2 regions of the Clostridium gelidum genome follow, and region 2 is predicted to be linked to the other one. Evidence: riboswitches for the same ligand, from Rfam matches in the RefSeq annotation. Region 2 holds a riboswitch; the other holds the start of a gene.

Region 1 (8,172 bases), 1.7 Mb from region 2:
ATAGTATTTCCATTTACTTGAAATAAGCTGGTATACATTGCTGAGTCCTTTAATGAAAAAGGTGTATATCCATTCTTAAATGCCTCTTTATCTAAATTAGAATTAGTGCTTACTCCTGATGAACTAGCACTATTATTTACAGTTATCTGTTTTGGAGCAGTTCCATTTTGATTTTGATTATCTTGACTTGTCGATTGCTTTGCTCCGCAACCTAACAAACTTGTACATAATGCCAAAGATAATAACAATAAAACTTTTTTCAATATACCACCATCTTTCCTTGTATCTAATATTTACAGTTAATTTTCTATACTAATTTTATCACTTCCAGACAATTTTTTAAACCCATACAATATATATATGTTGTATAAAATTTTTGTATAAATCAAGCTATAAAGTATCAATATTTCAATTATTATGAAAGTTCACTTGTATTAATAGCTTTAGGCTTAATCTCTTTTAAGACATATTGTTTGCCATCTAACAAAAAAAATTTTTATCAAATCTACCCAATTTATTATCAATTGGAAATGCTTTTATATTTTTATAACCGGATATATTCTCTATTTTTCCATGCCCATAGAGATGTTTCTTGTCAGCAGGCTTTGAAGAATGTCTAACAGATAAAAATGCAACCACAGATGCTACTATTGGATAATAAATTATATCTATATATTTTAATCTACTATTACTATTTCAAGTTTTTTATAAAACTCGCAATCTATATTATGGTTAATTGTAAGATTATTGTCTTTTTTAAATTTCATTACATACTGTTTCATACCATCTCCATATATTCCATCTAATTTTCCTGAATAGTATCCTTTTTCTTTCATTTTTCTTTGTACCTCTAGAACATCTGCTCCTCTATCTCCTGGTTTTAGAATTACTAATCCCTTTTCAAATGAACCATACGGTCCTCCATATATGGCTACTGTCATTCCGTTCTCCACATACTCATATAAATCCTCAACATCTTTATTTAACATTCTAATACAACCATGAGATGCTTCTGAACCAATTGATCCTGGTTTATTTGTTCCGTGTATACCAAAAGTCCCCCAAGGAACATTTAAACCAATCCATCTTGTGCCAAATCCCCCACTCCATTTAGACATACCAATCACTTTCCACGTACCTATTGGAGACGGTGTTTCCATTTTACCACTTGCTATACTATATTTTTTTACAATTATATTTTTCTCCTTATTAACTAAATAGAGTCTTTCTTCGGTAAGATCTACTAATATAGCAAGGTTTTTATAGGATTCAACTTTTGACTCTGCCTGTGTTGGACTTTCACATATATTAAATATAAAAATAATTGTAATTATAAAAAAAATACTTCTTAGAAGGTTTCTTCTTTTCAATCATTGCACCTCACTTCATATGAAATTTTTTCTGATATGTTACCTATTTATTTTTATATTAAAATATTTTTTTATACCGTATATAATTAATTATTTTATTCTCCATATATTATTATCATAATGCAAATAACGTTTTTCAAAATATTCTAGCTGAAATATACTTTATTGATGACTCTTGAAAAATAATTAGCTAATTACCCTAAAAGCATTATTCCGAATGACTTCCACACATAAGTAAGTCATTCTTTTTTTATACACACTTAATTCCATGCAACCAGATTATCCAATATGGTTAGATGATTTAAAGAATAATTCTGGAATTTTATATAAAAACATCTCAGATCCATGTGAATTATTAGATACATTTAAAAATTATGTTGATGGATATATACTTTATAATAAGTCACATGGAAATAAATCACAAAAAGATCCATCAACAAATAATTGCAGTTGATGAATCTATCGAATATAAAGTAAAAAATCCATGGTATAACAAATAGTGCTGTATCCTAATTAATTATTTTAATATTCAATTTTTATTTTCTAAAACCATTTATCTTTCTTAAGAAGTAACATCATGCCAATACATATTGTTGGTATAAATATCATTCCAAATACTATCCAAAATGCAAATTCAAAATCATGCATTGGAATTCCTTGTACATTCATAGAAAAAAGTCCACTAACAAGAGTCATAGGAAGTATTGCAACTTGAATAATAGTAAAAGTACGCATAAGTCCATTCATTGTATGGTTAGTTAATGATGCAAAAGTACTATCAGCAGATTCTATAACCTCTTTATAATTTTCAAGCATATCCCATATCTTTTCTATCTTATCAGTAATATCATCAAAATATATATCCCTTTCTCTAGGAAGATATTTTGTGATTACTTTTTCTAAAGTTATTATAACAGGTCTTAATGGTTTAATTACACTTCTATAATTTATTATTTGCATCTTAGTTCTTGAGATTGTTTCAAGCATTGATTTAGATCGAGTCGCAAATACTTGTTTATTAATTTCATTAACACTATTTCCAATCTTATCAAGCATAGGAAAGCAATAATCAAATAACGCCTTAGTTATCTCATAAAGTAGTAGTGCTGAACCTTCCTCCATATATTCCTTTCGTGCTTCTTCATTAGCTTTGCATTTTTCTGCCAAATCTACTAAAGGTTTAAGTTCTCCCTCATGAAGTGTAACTAAATAATCATGGCCTATAAATATATCTAATTCTTCAGAATCAAGTCTGAAAAGTTCTTTTCTATATCTTGGAAGATGAAGTACAATAAAGCTATAATCTTCATACGAATCTATCTTTGACCTTTGATGTTCAGTCATACAGTCTTCTAAAAGAAGTTCATGAAAGTCGTACATATCCTCAAGCATTTTAATTTCCTTATTTGTAGGTCTGATAATGTCAATCCATTTAAGACCATTAAATTCAATAATCTTTACCTCTGTATTTAACTTTCTTAAAACAATAGGTTGCTTTTTATCATTTTGGAATGGTAGTGCAAACATAATAATCCTCCTCCATTTTATAGGGAGAATATAAAATCATCTACTATGAGTAGTACAACCTAATCCTCCCTTTTTTAATTTTAAATTTTTATAATAGTTCTGGGCCGGATAGCCATCCACTCAAATTCACCACCTTTTTTAATATACATATAAACATACTTTATAAGTTTTTATACCCACTTATAAAGTATAATTATATTTATGATACTGTACAAGTTAATCAATGTTAAATTTCTTTGTTATTAATATTCTAAAAACAAAAAAAATCCTCGCTCAGCTAAAACTGAACGAGGACGTAAAATACACGTTATTAATTAAATAAATAATAAATTATTCATTTATCCCGTTCAAGCTTTAGCTTCATAGGGCAATGTAATTGCATTAAAATACGCCTTAAACTCGACGTATCCTGCTAACCTTCTCATAGTGTCTCCACTACTCCGCGGCAGCAACCCGTATCCCTATGGTAACCTCACCTACCGATTATTATTCAATTGTTATAGTCTTTCAATACTATATTAGTATATGCACGTAATTATAAATTGTCAACAATTTATAATAAATTAATAATCAAATTATATTATATAATCCTGTTCCATTTCATTAATATTTTTGCATAGTTCTTGTAATCTTAATGATTTTTTTTATCCAATTCAAGTCATACTCATATAAAGTGATTCTTAGCTTGGAGTGGAGCTTTCTTAGGCACATGAAAATAAATAACAAGTCCAAAGCTGTCCTTAATCTTAGGTTAGTACAAACATCATCTGTTGTGTTTCTAATTTTCTTCTTTTTTATAGGGATCAATATGAATATTTATCCGAGTACTTTTAAATTTTAGATTCATATCCTTTTTCAGATTTCCAATAATATCATGTGTTTCTTTTGCTGTAAGATCAGGGGCAACGGTAATATGAAAATCAATATGCTTCACATTTCCTGATTTTCTTGTTTTTAGCTTGTGGTAATCTATAAATTGATGACTATGTTCTATTATGACTTTTTCTATCTCTGATTCTTCTTCATCCGATAACCTTGCATCAAGAAGGTAATCAAAGGCATTTTTAGAAAGTCCCCATGCCTCCTTAATTATCAGTAGTGCTACAAGTATTGCAACAATTGAATCGAGTATAAGCAGTCCTGTAACTTTGATAAGAAAAATCCCAATGCCTACTCCTAGGGATGTGTATATATCAGTTTTCAAGTGAAGAGCATCTGCCTCAAGAGCCATTGAATCCTCCTCCTGAGAAACCTTGTATAACTTTCTTGACACAACAAAATTTATAAGTGCTGAAACAATCATAACCACAATTGCTATAGTTGCTTGCTCTATTTCAGCAGGCTCAAATATTTTCTTAAAAGCTTCAATAATAATCATTCCAGCAGCTATAAAAATTAAAAGTCCTTCAACCATACCGGATATATTCTCTATTTTTCCATGTCCGTAGGGATGTTTCTTGTCAGCAGGCTTTGAAGACTGTCTAACAGAAAAAAATGCAACCACTGATGCTACTAAATCCATTCCTGAATGTATTGCTTCAGAAACAATACTTACTGAACCACTTAAAGTACCTGCTATAATCTTAAAAATTATGAGTGTTGTGTTTGATACAATTGACAAAAGAGCAACTTTAACTTTTATATCAGAAGTAACCATAAATAAATTCCTCCTCTAATAAATTCAAGAAAACTGGATAATTATAGTAAAACATTATAATTGCCATAAGTGATATTTCATGTTACCAATCAAAACCCAGCCTATGCACTCTACTTAGTATGCGTTATTTTCTCTATCTACATACATACTTAATAGCAAACACCTCATATTCAAAGTGATTGCCATTGGAAATCACTTGCGTCTATATTTTTTAGTTAGTGTAAATTTTTTATGACGTGTGCTTGATTACATCAAAAAAGACATACCAATAGGTATGCCTTGTTATTGTTATAATTCAAAACAACTATAAATTAATGTTTTTTTCTTTTTGTACTGGACTTATTCTGAAGTTCAGATGCCTTATCTAAATAATTAGTATGAAGCAATGTATTTGCTTTTTCTCCATCGGGTTCTCCCATATAATTCTTATACATATTTTGAAGATTTTCATTTTCATCTGAAATTCTTATTGTTGATTCTTTATCAATATTTTTTAAAACATCTGTTCTTAATTTTATATAACTTTCTTCTAAAGGTTTATCTGTAGCTTTATCATAATATTGCATTTTTATTGCCATAGCTCTGCAAATATTGCTACATAATTGACATCCAACACATTTCCCATTTTGAACTTCTGCACGTCCTTGTACATTATATTCTATAGCTTGAACAGGACAATTTTCTATACAAGTACCACATGCTATACATAAACTTTCATCGATTTGAGATTTCTTTTCTATTCTTGGAGTTCCTCCACCATTTATACATCCTCCATTACAAGCCATAACTTCAATAAATAAATACTCTTTCCATTTTCCACTGCTTAAAAATTTCTCAATTTCTTTTAGTGCATTTACAATTGCAACTTTATACTGTTGTCCGCCCAAAGTTACAGTTGCTTCCTTTATATCTTCATATCCATCTATTTCATTAAATTTAATATTGGCAACTTCTGATACATTACCTTTTAAGTAATTTGTTACCGTTCTAAGAGTTGATTGCATAACGCCACCACTTGCTCCAAAAATAACTGCTGCTCCAGTATATTCTCCCATAAATGGATCTGGACTTTCATCTGGTATTGCAGTTATATCTATTCCTTTTTCTTTTAAAAGCTGTGCATATTCTCTTATAGTCAAAACTATATCAATATCTTTATACCCATTTCTCCCCATTTCCTCTCTTTGTGCTTCATATTTTTTAGCAGTACATGGTTTTACAGATACTGCAACTATATTAGTAGGCAAAACATTATAAGTATCTGCAAAGTATGTTTTTATGCTTGCCCCCATCATTTGCTGCGGAGACTTTGAAGTTGAAATATTTTTTAATATTTCTGGGTGAAAAAGTTCTGCATAACGTACCCAAGCCGGACAACAAGAAGTAAACATAGGTAAATTTTCTTTATTTGAAATTCTCTTTATAAGTTCAGTCCCCTCTTCTATAACTGTCATATCAGCTCCAAAATCAGTATCAAATACATTTTGAAATCCTATTTTTTTAGCCGATGGTGCTATCTTTCCACCTACATTTGTTCCTATTGGAAGATTAAATTCTTCGCCAAGTGTTGCTTTTACTGCTGGAGCTGCTGTTAATATTAAATATTTCCCACTGTTTATTGCCTCCTTTACTAAACCTACATCATTTCTAACATTGATTGCTGTTGTAGGACAAGCAAGTGTGCATTGTCCACAATAAATACATCCACTAGCTCCAAAGGTGCCATGTTTTGGATCTACTGTCCGTCTCCCATTATCAACTGCTTTTATTACAGATATCTTAGTTTCTTGTGCACATGTAAATGCGCAAGCTGTACATCCAATACATTTTTTTTTATTTATTTGTATAATATTATCTTCTTGAACTCTATTTCTTTTTGATTTACCCATAAACATCTCCATATTTTAAATAGATTATACATTTAAGTCTATGATTTTAAAAGGATAGTTTATTCTAAATAAATAGAACAACTTTAAAGTAAATTCAGTAAATTTTCTGGACCTAAGGATAATGGTGGCAGCTTAGGATTTATACCATATAACTCAACATATTTAGTTACTGAATTTGCGGATGGATTTAAGAAATATATCGTAAATATTAACTACTTGCACTAGAATATCTTTTTAACCCCATTTTCCATATCACTCTTCTGATTAATGTAAATACTATACACATACTTATAGATATTACCCAACCCGACTTATTCATTGTTCCTGATACTCTAAAACTAAAGTTCACCAATTCAAGTGCTTTATGTTCCTTATTTATATAAATCTCCAGCCAAAGAAAGTAATTTTTCAAAATCTTGTATGACATATTCCTTTTCACATTTTTTTAAGATTCCTTCTAAACAAAACTTATTTAACGTCCTACTCAAATGTCTATAACTTGTTCCAAGTAATTCTGATATTTCCCTATAACGTTCTTTAAATATGAATTTCTTACTCTTGTCATCATGGGTATTTACAAATGCAATTATATAGCTAGCAAGTCTATTTTCAAGAGGATACAATAAATTTATTGAACTATTATTACTACCATCCGTAAGCTTATCGCCTAAATATCTACATATGTTTAATAAAAACTTGCAATCTTTTGTAAGTTTACTTCTCACAATATCAAAATTAATCCCTATACAATATGTATCTTCTATAGCCTGTACACTACAATCTGTAACCTGATTTTCTATAAACTCAACATCTCCTATTATAGTAAGAGGCCTATAAAAACTTATTAACAATGATTTTCCATTTTCTAAATGCTTAGATACTTTAGCTTTTCCATGTACTAAAAAATACATATTTTCTAACTGTTCTTCTTCCCTACATATATAATCATTTGTATTAAACATATACAGTGTCATGTACTCTTTCATATTATCAGAGAATAATTTATCCATTTCATATATTTTTATAAGTTCTTCTATTTTCTTAGGATCTTCTATTTTAATCAATATATTCAACTCCACAAAATACTTTTCCTATAATTAGCCACATTTTAAAAATAACAAATCCGTATGCTCGTCTATTTTTGTATCGTTAACTTGTTATTGTCTTTCACTTTCCAAATATAATTCTTAAACATGACATATGTCCTACATATATTCAATTATAATAGCTTAAAATATAAATGCAAAGACAAATTAACTTAAATCAGATATTAATCACAATCAAAAAATAATTTATTTTATTAAGGAGACACTTATGTATAATTTTTTATCGTTATTAATTGGAGCCCTGGTTGCAATTATGGTAGCTTTTAATGGTGAATTATCAGATGGACTTGGAAATTATTCTTCTTTAGTTATAATCCATCTTGTTGGGTTTGTAATAATTTTAGGAATAATGTTTTATAAGAAAATAAAAATATCTTTTAAAAACAGCTTACCCTTATATCTTTATAGTGCTGGCGCCATTAGTGTTTTTACCGTTATGTTTAACAACTTAAGCTATGCAGTGCTTGGAGTTTCTATCCCCGTAGCCCTTGGGCTTTTAGGTCAATTAATAGCTTCACTAGCCTTTGATCATTATGGATTTTTAGGTATGCCAAAGGTACACTTTAACAAGAAAAAGTTTATTGGATTATTTATTATCATAATAGGAATTTCTATTATGACAT
Region 2 (8,172 bases):
CTGCAATAGCTGCAAAGTGGTGACCGAGTAACACCAATTTGTTAGTTGGTACAAAATCTTTTCCATCATTGTATACTTCAGAAGGAACTTTTCGGGTTTCATCTAAAACTAGAACCTTAGCAGCAATAAAAGCACCATACAATCTGTAGCCAATCGTTAAAATTAATATACCTGCAATTACTAAAAAAATAGAATTCATAATTTAATCCCCCTTTTATTGTAAATGTTTACTTTATTCATGTATAATGTATCATGTAGAAGAGAATAATGACTATGATTTATAGGCGAAATAACATATTTTAAGGATAAATTAACAAAATATTAGGGTGATTTGCATTTGATTTTAATCTAAATCAATTACAATTTGAGATTTTATTAGAAAGTATTATAATGGTCTTGAGGTTGGTGATAATATGTTAATGATAAATATGCTAGAAAGAATGTCACTTATAATAATATTTACATATATAATATTACAAACTAATATTATGAAATATTTAGTAAAGGATGAATATAACAAGAAAGACAAAATAATAATGATTGTGTTATTTTCAACGCTTTCTATTTTGGGGACTTATTTTGGAATCTACATAACAGACCAATCAATAGCTAATAATAGACCAATTGGAGCAATAGTAGCAGGATACTTAGGTGGACCTGTTATTGGATTAATAGTTGGAGGTATAAGTGGAGTACATAGATATACATTAGGGGGATTTACAGCCTTAGCTTGCGCCTTATCAACAGTTGCAGAAGGCATAATAGGAGGGTATTTTAGAATATTATTTAAGAAAAGAGGTTTAAATCCAATAATTGCAGGACTCGCAGCAGTAGTAGCAGAAATAACTCAAATGATCATTATTTTAATATTCACAAAAGATATAAATGCTGCAATAGACCTTGAAAAAACAATAGCATTATCTATGATAAGTATAAATTCCATAGGGGTATTTTTAATAGTTATGGTAATTGGAAGTTCAAAGAGGCTAGTTGATGGACAAGTTAATTTGGTTAAATTAAAGGAAGAAAATAAAATAGCAGAATTAAAAGCGCTAAAAGCGCAAATAGAACCACATTTCTTATTTAATTCCCTTAACGTTATAGGTGCATATTGCAGAACAGATGGAGAAAAGGCAAAAGATCTCATATTAAATCTTTCCAATTATTTTAGAGCAACATTAGAAATAGAAGGAGATTTTTCTACATTAGAAAAAGAATTAACACTTATAAAAGCATATGTGGCAATTGAACAAGCTAGATTTTCCGATAGATTACAAGTTGAATTTTTAATAGATGATAATTTGCTAGGTGTAAAGTTTCCAATACTTATACTTCAACCAATTGTTGAAAATTCAATTAAACATGGTATATTAAAAAAAATTGATGGCGGAATAGTAACAATTTCAGTAAGAGACAATGAAGATGAAGTTCATGTTGAAATTAGTGATAATGGAGTAGGATTTGAAAATGCAGATGAATCCATATCTACGGGAATTGGACTTAAAAATGTTAATAATAGACTTAAATTACTATATGGGGAAAGGTATGCTTTAAATATAGTGAGTTCGAATAGTGGAAGTAGTGTTAGCTTTTGTGTAAAAAATAATTAATTGGTAGGGGGAATTAAATTGAAATCACTAGATGAGATTAAAGTAGTAATAGTTGAGGATGAAAAAATTTCTAGCGATGAATTAAAATACATAATATCAAAGGATAATAGATTTAAAGTTGTAGGACAAGCATATGATGGTATAAGTGCAGCTATATTAATAGAAAATGAGGCGCCAGAAGTTGTCTTAATTGATATTAATATTCCTGGGAAAAATGGTATAGAATTAGCAGAAGAAATAAAAAGTATATTACCAGATACAATTTTAATTTTTCTAACAGCATATGATAGTTATGCAATAAAAGCTTTTGAACTTAAAATTTATGACTATATATTAAAACCATATGATGAGAAGCGAATAGCAGAGTCACTAAATTGTGTAGTTAGTACTATCATTAGCAGAAATGAAAATCAAATTACTGATATATTATATAAATTAGATAACAAACAAACTGTAAAAAAGATTCCATGCGAAAATAATGGTAGAATAATCCTTATTGATATTAATAAAATTTCTTTCTGTTATTCTGAAGGAGAAAAAAATTATGTTAAGACTGAAAAAGATATTTATTGTACAACAAAAACATTACAAGAGTTATCAGAAAAAACAAATTTTTGTAGATGTCATAGAAGTTATATAGTTAATCTTGAAAAAGTTAAAGAAGTTTATTCATGGTTTAATGGAACTTATAAATTAATTATTGATGATAATGAAAATAACGAGATACCGGTAAGTAGATCACATGTTAAGGAAGTTAAGAGTGTTTTAGGATTATAATAAAAGGGCATTTTAATTTATTACAAAAAATTAATTTTTAGATAAGTTACAATTAGTTAATCTGTGTGATATAATAAGTGCGAAATAAAAATGTATATCATTAAGTTTAGACTAAAATCATATATATTGTTAGGTGAGGCTCCTATAAAGAAATATGCTGCTACCCAGAAAAATCCAGAGATTCCAATGGGTTAACAAAAATCATCGCAAAGGTGTTTTTTAATGTAGCTGATAGAAATATCTACGCTTTATAGTGCTAAAGCTCTACGAATAATTAAAGTTATTATAGACTTTTTGCGTAGAGCAAAAGGTCTTTTTTAATTCATTAGGAAAGTATAATGTTTAAAATCTTTACATAATGTTGAGAATAAACATACAATACTATAGCATAGATTTTTTTATTAAAAAAAGGTGGTGGTACAAATGGACTCGTATCCGAGTAGAAACTCTAAAATGAAAACTGAAGATAGTGAAGAGGGCGAGACGGAATTTATTTGTGCCACATATAATAAAAAGTAATTTATCCATAATTTTTAAAGATAGCTGGGTAAAAATTATTTATATCATATGTAGAAATTAATGAAGACTTCCCTATAAAAAGGAGGAAGCATATATGAAAATAAATATGAATAAAGAAGAACTAAGAAAATTTTTACTCCATGCTCCACAAGGAAGCATTCATAAGTATATGGAAAATATTCATCCAGTCGATATTCTTGATATATTACGAGAAAATCCAGAGGATAGCTTCGATATACTAAATAGATTACCAGAAAAAACAATCGCAACCATTATAGATGAGGCAGAAGATAAAGAAAAATATGAAATACTGATTAAGTTTGAAGATAATAAGCAAAAAAATATAGTAGAAGAAATGTCATCAGATGAGTTAGCTGATCTTTTAGGCATACTAGATGAAGAAGAATCAAATAAGTTATTATCAAAAATGACAGCCCGTGATGCGAGAAATGTTCGTCAATTATTAAGTTATGCTCCAGATACTGCAGCTGGTATTATGGCTAGTGAATTTATTTCGGTTAGAGAAAATATGACGATTAAAGAGACATTGAAATATTTGCAACAAAATAAAGATGATAGTGAAAATATTTATGACCTTTATGTAATAGATACTTTTGATAGATTAAAAGGATCTATTTCTCTAAAAGATATTGTTGTTAATGATTTTGATACAAAGATTTCAAGTATAATTAATACAGAAGTCTCAACCATTCCATTTGATATGGATCAAGAGCAAGTTGGTAATAAATTTGTAAAGTATGGTTTTTTAAGCATGCCTGTAGTAGATAATTCCAATAGATTACTTGGAATTATAACAGTAGATGATGCTATGCAAATTATAAGAGATGAGGGAACAGAGGATATTAATCGTCTTGGTGGTGTTGCTGCTGAAGAAAAGATTAATGGTACGTTGAGAGATTCTGTAAAGTATAGATTGCCTTGGTTACTCATAAATCTTTTAACAGCTATTTTTGCATCAGCTATTGTAGGGATGTTTGAAGTAACTATTGAAAAAGTTGTTTCTCTTGCAACATTTATGTCTATAGTTTCAGGTATGGGTGGAAATGCAGGAACGCAAACATTAACTATAATTGTAAGAGGATTGGCACTAGGGGAAATAAGTTATAAAAATATTAAACGTGTATTAGTAAAGGAATTTTGTATTGGAATAATTACAGGAACAGTTATTGGTACAGTAATAGCAATATTAGGATTCATTTGGGAGAGGAATATTGCATTTGGAATAATAATTGGAGTTGCAATGATTTTGAATATGATAGTTGCAACTGTTACAGGATTTGTTGTTCCTATAGTTCTTAAAAGATTAAAGATTGATCCAGCATTAGCATCATCAATATTCGTAACAACATTTACTGATGTTTTAGGATTTTTCTTTTTCCTAGGACTCGCTACAATCTTTATTCAATATTTGGTATAAGCAAAATCAAAAAAATAACAAGTCAATATGCTAGTCTATTTCGTGTCATACTTCGTCAGTATGTTCACATAATAGCCCTCTATGAGGTAAACATACTTCCTCGTGTGACGCAAAATATACATCGCATTTTGGACTTGTTATTTTCTTTCATATGCCTAAGTCCTAAAGTGTCATTTAATATATATTTAGAATAAAAAAGTGTCACAGTTTGCAAATGTAAATTGTGACATTTTTTAGATTTTACAATTACAAAATATCCTATGATATTTATGTGGTTTGGCCTTGACATATCATTAGAGGTAATTTTATATCATTAGGTATCATAGTATTATGATTGCTAATCAGATACAAAAGAGTTGATACAGCTGAGTTTGAAATGTCTCTTATAGGCTGTTTAATTGTAGTAAGAGTCGGAGTTGAAATACTACCTAGTGCAATGCCATCATACCCTATAATTTTTATATCGTCAGGTATTTTGAGCTTTCGCGATACCAATTCTTTTATTACTGCAAGTGCAATAGTATCAACAGCAAAAATACCATCAATATTGGGGTTATTATCCAATGACTTGGTTATAAAAGGTAGATAATTTTCAAATGGAAAAAAATTTACTGGAAATTCTATGTTCGTACAGTTAATATTATTCTTTTTCATTGCTTCAGAAAATGCAAAGTTTCTTTCATTAGCAGGTGTTTTTACTTGGCTATTTCCTACGAATTGAAGAACATTTTTACAACCACAGCGTATTAATTCATTGGCAGCTAAGTACCCCCCCTGCATATGATCAGCTGATATAACGGGGATATCTTTTCCAAGATATCTGTCTAAAGCAACTATTGGGAGTTTTACTTTCATATACTCTTCTAATTTTAAAGTATGACTACCGATTATTATCCCATCAACTTGATTTCTTTGTAACATAGCTATATATTCTTTTTCACGAACACTATTATTGCTTGCATTACATAATAAAAGCTTATAACCATTCATATATAATGCTTCTTCTATATATTTTGTTTCCTCAGCGTAAAAGGGCATACTAACATCGGGTAATATTAAGCCAATTAAATTAGATTTTTTTGTATATAAACTCTTAGCCATTTCATTTGGATGATAATTTAAAATTTCCATAGATTCATATACTTTCTTTCTTGTAGCTTCAGAAATATAACCTCTATTATTCATAGTTCTAGATACTGTTGTCACTGATACACCAGCATGACTCGCAACATCTTTTATATTAGGCAAAAAATCACTTCCTTCACAATTAAAACAATTACTATATTTACTGTAACATTAACTGAAAAAAACGTACATGTCAACATGTTGACATAAAAGCTGTTAAAGTTTCATGTGTTAACATATTAATAAGCATTTTTATGGTTAAATTTTATCTGCAAATATTGTAATTTTACATAATTAAAAATAAAAAAAGTATCCAATTTGCCTTGTTAATATATTTAGTGCTGATTCTAATATTATCAATTCTATGGAACTTAAATTCAACATGTTTTATAAAAAACTACAAAAATAGAGAGTGTAAAAATTCAAAAATTGTAAATAATACTAATAATATAAATATAATTCCCAAAAAAATGATAAAGTAGAAAATGAACTGTAATTATTCTAACATTAAAGATAACGATTTTGCTGTGTAAGATTAAAAAAAATATTATGAAAAAATATTATAAAAATTTTATGTTAAACGATTGACATATATTTAGTATGCATATATAATAAATTCATAAAGTAAATGTTTTCAGAGTTAAATAACAAGTAACAGATTTTAGTAATGATATTCATAGTTTAATCCATTCTTAAGTAAAATTTAGATAGGAGTAAATTATTTGTATAAAAGGGTTAAATCAAAGGTTGTCTTGCAACAAGTGAGGATATCCTATAAAAAAATAGGGGGTAACGTTATGAAAAAAACAAAATTATTATCTATTTTAACAACAGTCGTATTAACAGTTTCTTTATTGGCTGGTTGTGGTTCTAAAACAGGAGATTCAACTAGTAGTAAAGAGTCTTCAGGGAAAGCTGTTAAAATAACATTTCTTAACTCAAAAGGAGAAATCGCAACTCAATTAGAAGATGCGGCAAAAGCTTTTACAAAAGAAAATCCTAATATAACAGTAGATGTTGTTCAAGCTGCTGCAGGAGAATCACCATTCCAAAAGGTATCTTCAATGTATGCATCTGGAAATGCACCATCTTTAAGTATGCTTGATCCTAACGATATGGGGAAATTTAGCGATAAGTTCCTAGATCTTTCATCTGAAAAATGGGTTAAAGATGCATCAACAGGATCTTTAGATGCAGCTAAGACAGATGGAAAAGTAATGGGATTCCCACTATCTATTGAAGGATATGGATTAATATACAATAAAGCAGTATTAGACAAAGTTTCAGTTGATCCAGCGTCTATTAAAACTACTAAGGATTTAGAAGCAGCATTCCAAAAAATACAAGCTGCAGGAGTAGCGCCAATTGTACTTTCACCAATGGATTGGTCATTAGGAGCACATTTCTTACCAATGGTATATACGGATCAATCAAAAGATGCTGGATCAGCAGATAAATTTACAGCAGATATAAAAGCTGGAAAAGTTGATTTAGCTAGTAATGCATTATTTAATGGAATAATGACAACTTTTGATGTTTTAAAAGCAAATAATATTGACAAAGCATCACCACTCGCTGGAACTTATGAAAAAGCACCTGAATATTTAGGTACAGGTAAAGCAGCGTTCTGGTTTATGGGCAACTGGGCATGGCCACAAATTAAAGAATTTGATCAAGCTAATGGACAATACGGTTTTATACCAGTTCCAGTAAGTAACAATGCAGATGATTATGGTAATTCACAAATATACGCAGGACCAGCTAAGTTTATCGGAGTAGATAGTAAAAATAATGATGCAGATCAACAAGCAGCAGCAAAAAAATTCTTAGAATGGATGGTATATAGTGATGCAGGTCAAGACTTTTTAGTTAATAAATCTAGTTTAGTTCCTGCTTTCTCAAATATAAAACTAGAAATAACTGATCCTCTTGGAAAATCAGTAAAACAATATGTTGAAAATAAAAAGGCTATAGCACCTATGACAACATTACCAGGAGATCATTGGGCACAACTTGGAGGCTCAATGCAAAAATATCTTGATGGTAAAAGTGATAAAGCAGCTTTAGCTAGCGATATCCAAAATTATTGGAAAAATGTTAAATAATAGTGTTAAATAACAACATACAAAAATAGCATAAAACATAATAACGGATAGGCGTATTTACGAATATCCGTTATTAAATATAAAGACTAATATATTATTATAGGAGGAGGAACGAATATGACAAACGAAAAGAGTCTTTTAGGCAAATTAAGAACTTATCTTATATACGCAGGACCAGGTACATTTGCATTTTTTACAGTTATGATAATACCATTTCTATATGGTATTTATTTAACTTTTACAAATTGGAATGGTATATCAGATGCTCATGATTTTATTGGATTTCAAAATTATAGTGAGGTATTTAAAGATGGAGTGTTTTGGACTTCATTATGGTTAACGTTAAAGTATGCAATTGCAGCTGTAGTACTTATGAATGTAATAGCATTTTTACTAGCATATGTATTAACAACTGGAATGAAAGGTCAAAATTTCTATAGAGCAGGATTCTTTACACCAAATCTTATTGGTGGAATTATACTTGGATTTATTTGGCAATTTGTATTTTCAAATATATTAGTTTATTTAGGTAATAATTTTAATATTCCAATTTTTTCAAGTTCATGGCTTGCAGATCCTGATAAGGCACTTTGGACTT

Evidence for each region. Region 2 has a riboswitch for magnesium ahead of mgtE (magnesium transporter). Riboswitches for the same ligand answer to the same signal wherever they lie in the genome.
Region 1: linked by a shared signal. The riboswitch ahead of psyc5s11_RS11455 (magnesium transporter CorA family protein) and the one ahead of mgtE (magnesium transporter) in region 2 are both predicted to bind magnesium.

Annotation. Positions count from the first base shown of each region.
Region 1 is NZ_AP024849.1:2,597,772-2,605,943, reverse strand. Features, by position in the region: gene psyc5s11_RS11475 (DUF5050 domain-containing protein) at 1-263, opposite strand, end outside; partial or broken gene psyc5s11_RS11470 (cation transporter) at 550-651, opposite strand; gene psyc5s11_RS11465 (L,D-transpeptidase family protein) at 678-1,370, opposite strand; partial or broken gene psyc5s11_RS11460 (GxGYxYP domain-containing protein) at 1,621-1,821, shown strand; gene psyc5s11_RS11455 (magnesium transporter CorA family protein) at 1,914-2,897, opposite strand; M-box (ykoK) riboswitch at 3,231-3,388, opposite strand; gene psyc5s11_RS11450 (cation diffusion facilitator family transporter) at 3,676-4,554, opposite strand; gene psyc5s11_RS11445 ([FeFe] hydrogenase, group A) at 4,866-6,443, opposite strand; gene psyc5s11_RS11440 (cyclic nucleotide-binding domain-containing protein) at 6,815-7,507, opposite strand; gene psyc5s11_RS11435 (DMT family transporter) at 7,758-8,172, shown strand, end outside.
Region 2 is NZ_AP024849.1:933,715-941,886, forward strand. Features, by position in the region: gene psyc5s11_RS04405 (carbon starvation CstA family protein) at 1-199, opposite strand, end outside; gene psyc5s11_RS04410 (LytS/YhcK type 5TM receptor domain-containing protein) at 414-1,610, shown strand; gene psyc5s11_RS04415 (LytR/AlgR family response regulator transcription factor) at 1,629-2,387, shown strand; M-box (ykoK) riboswitch at 2,506-2,669, shown strand; gene mgtE (magnesium transporter) at 3,001-4,344, shown strand; gene psyc5s11_RS04425 (LacI family DNA-binding transcriptional regulator) at 4,612-5,592, opposite strand; gene psyc5s11_RS04430 (ABC transporter substrate-binding protein) at 6,267-7,574, shown strand; gene psyc5s11_RS04435 (carbohydrate ABC transporter permease) at 7,692-8,172, shown strand, end outside.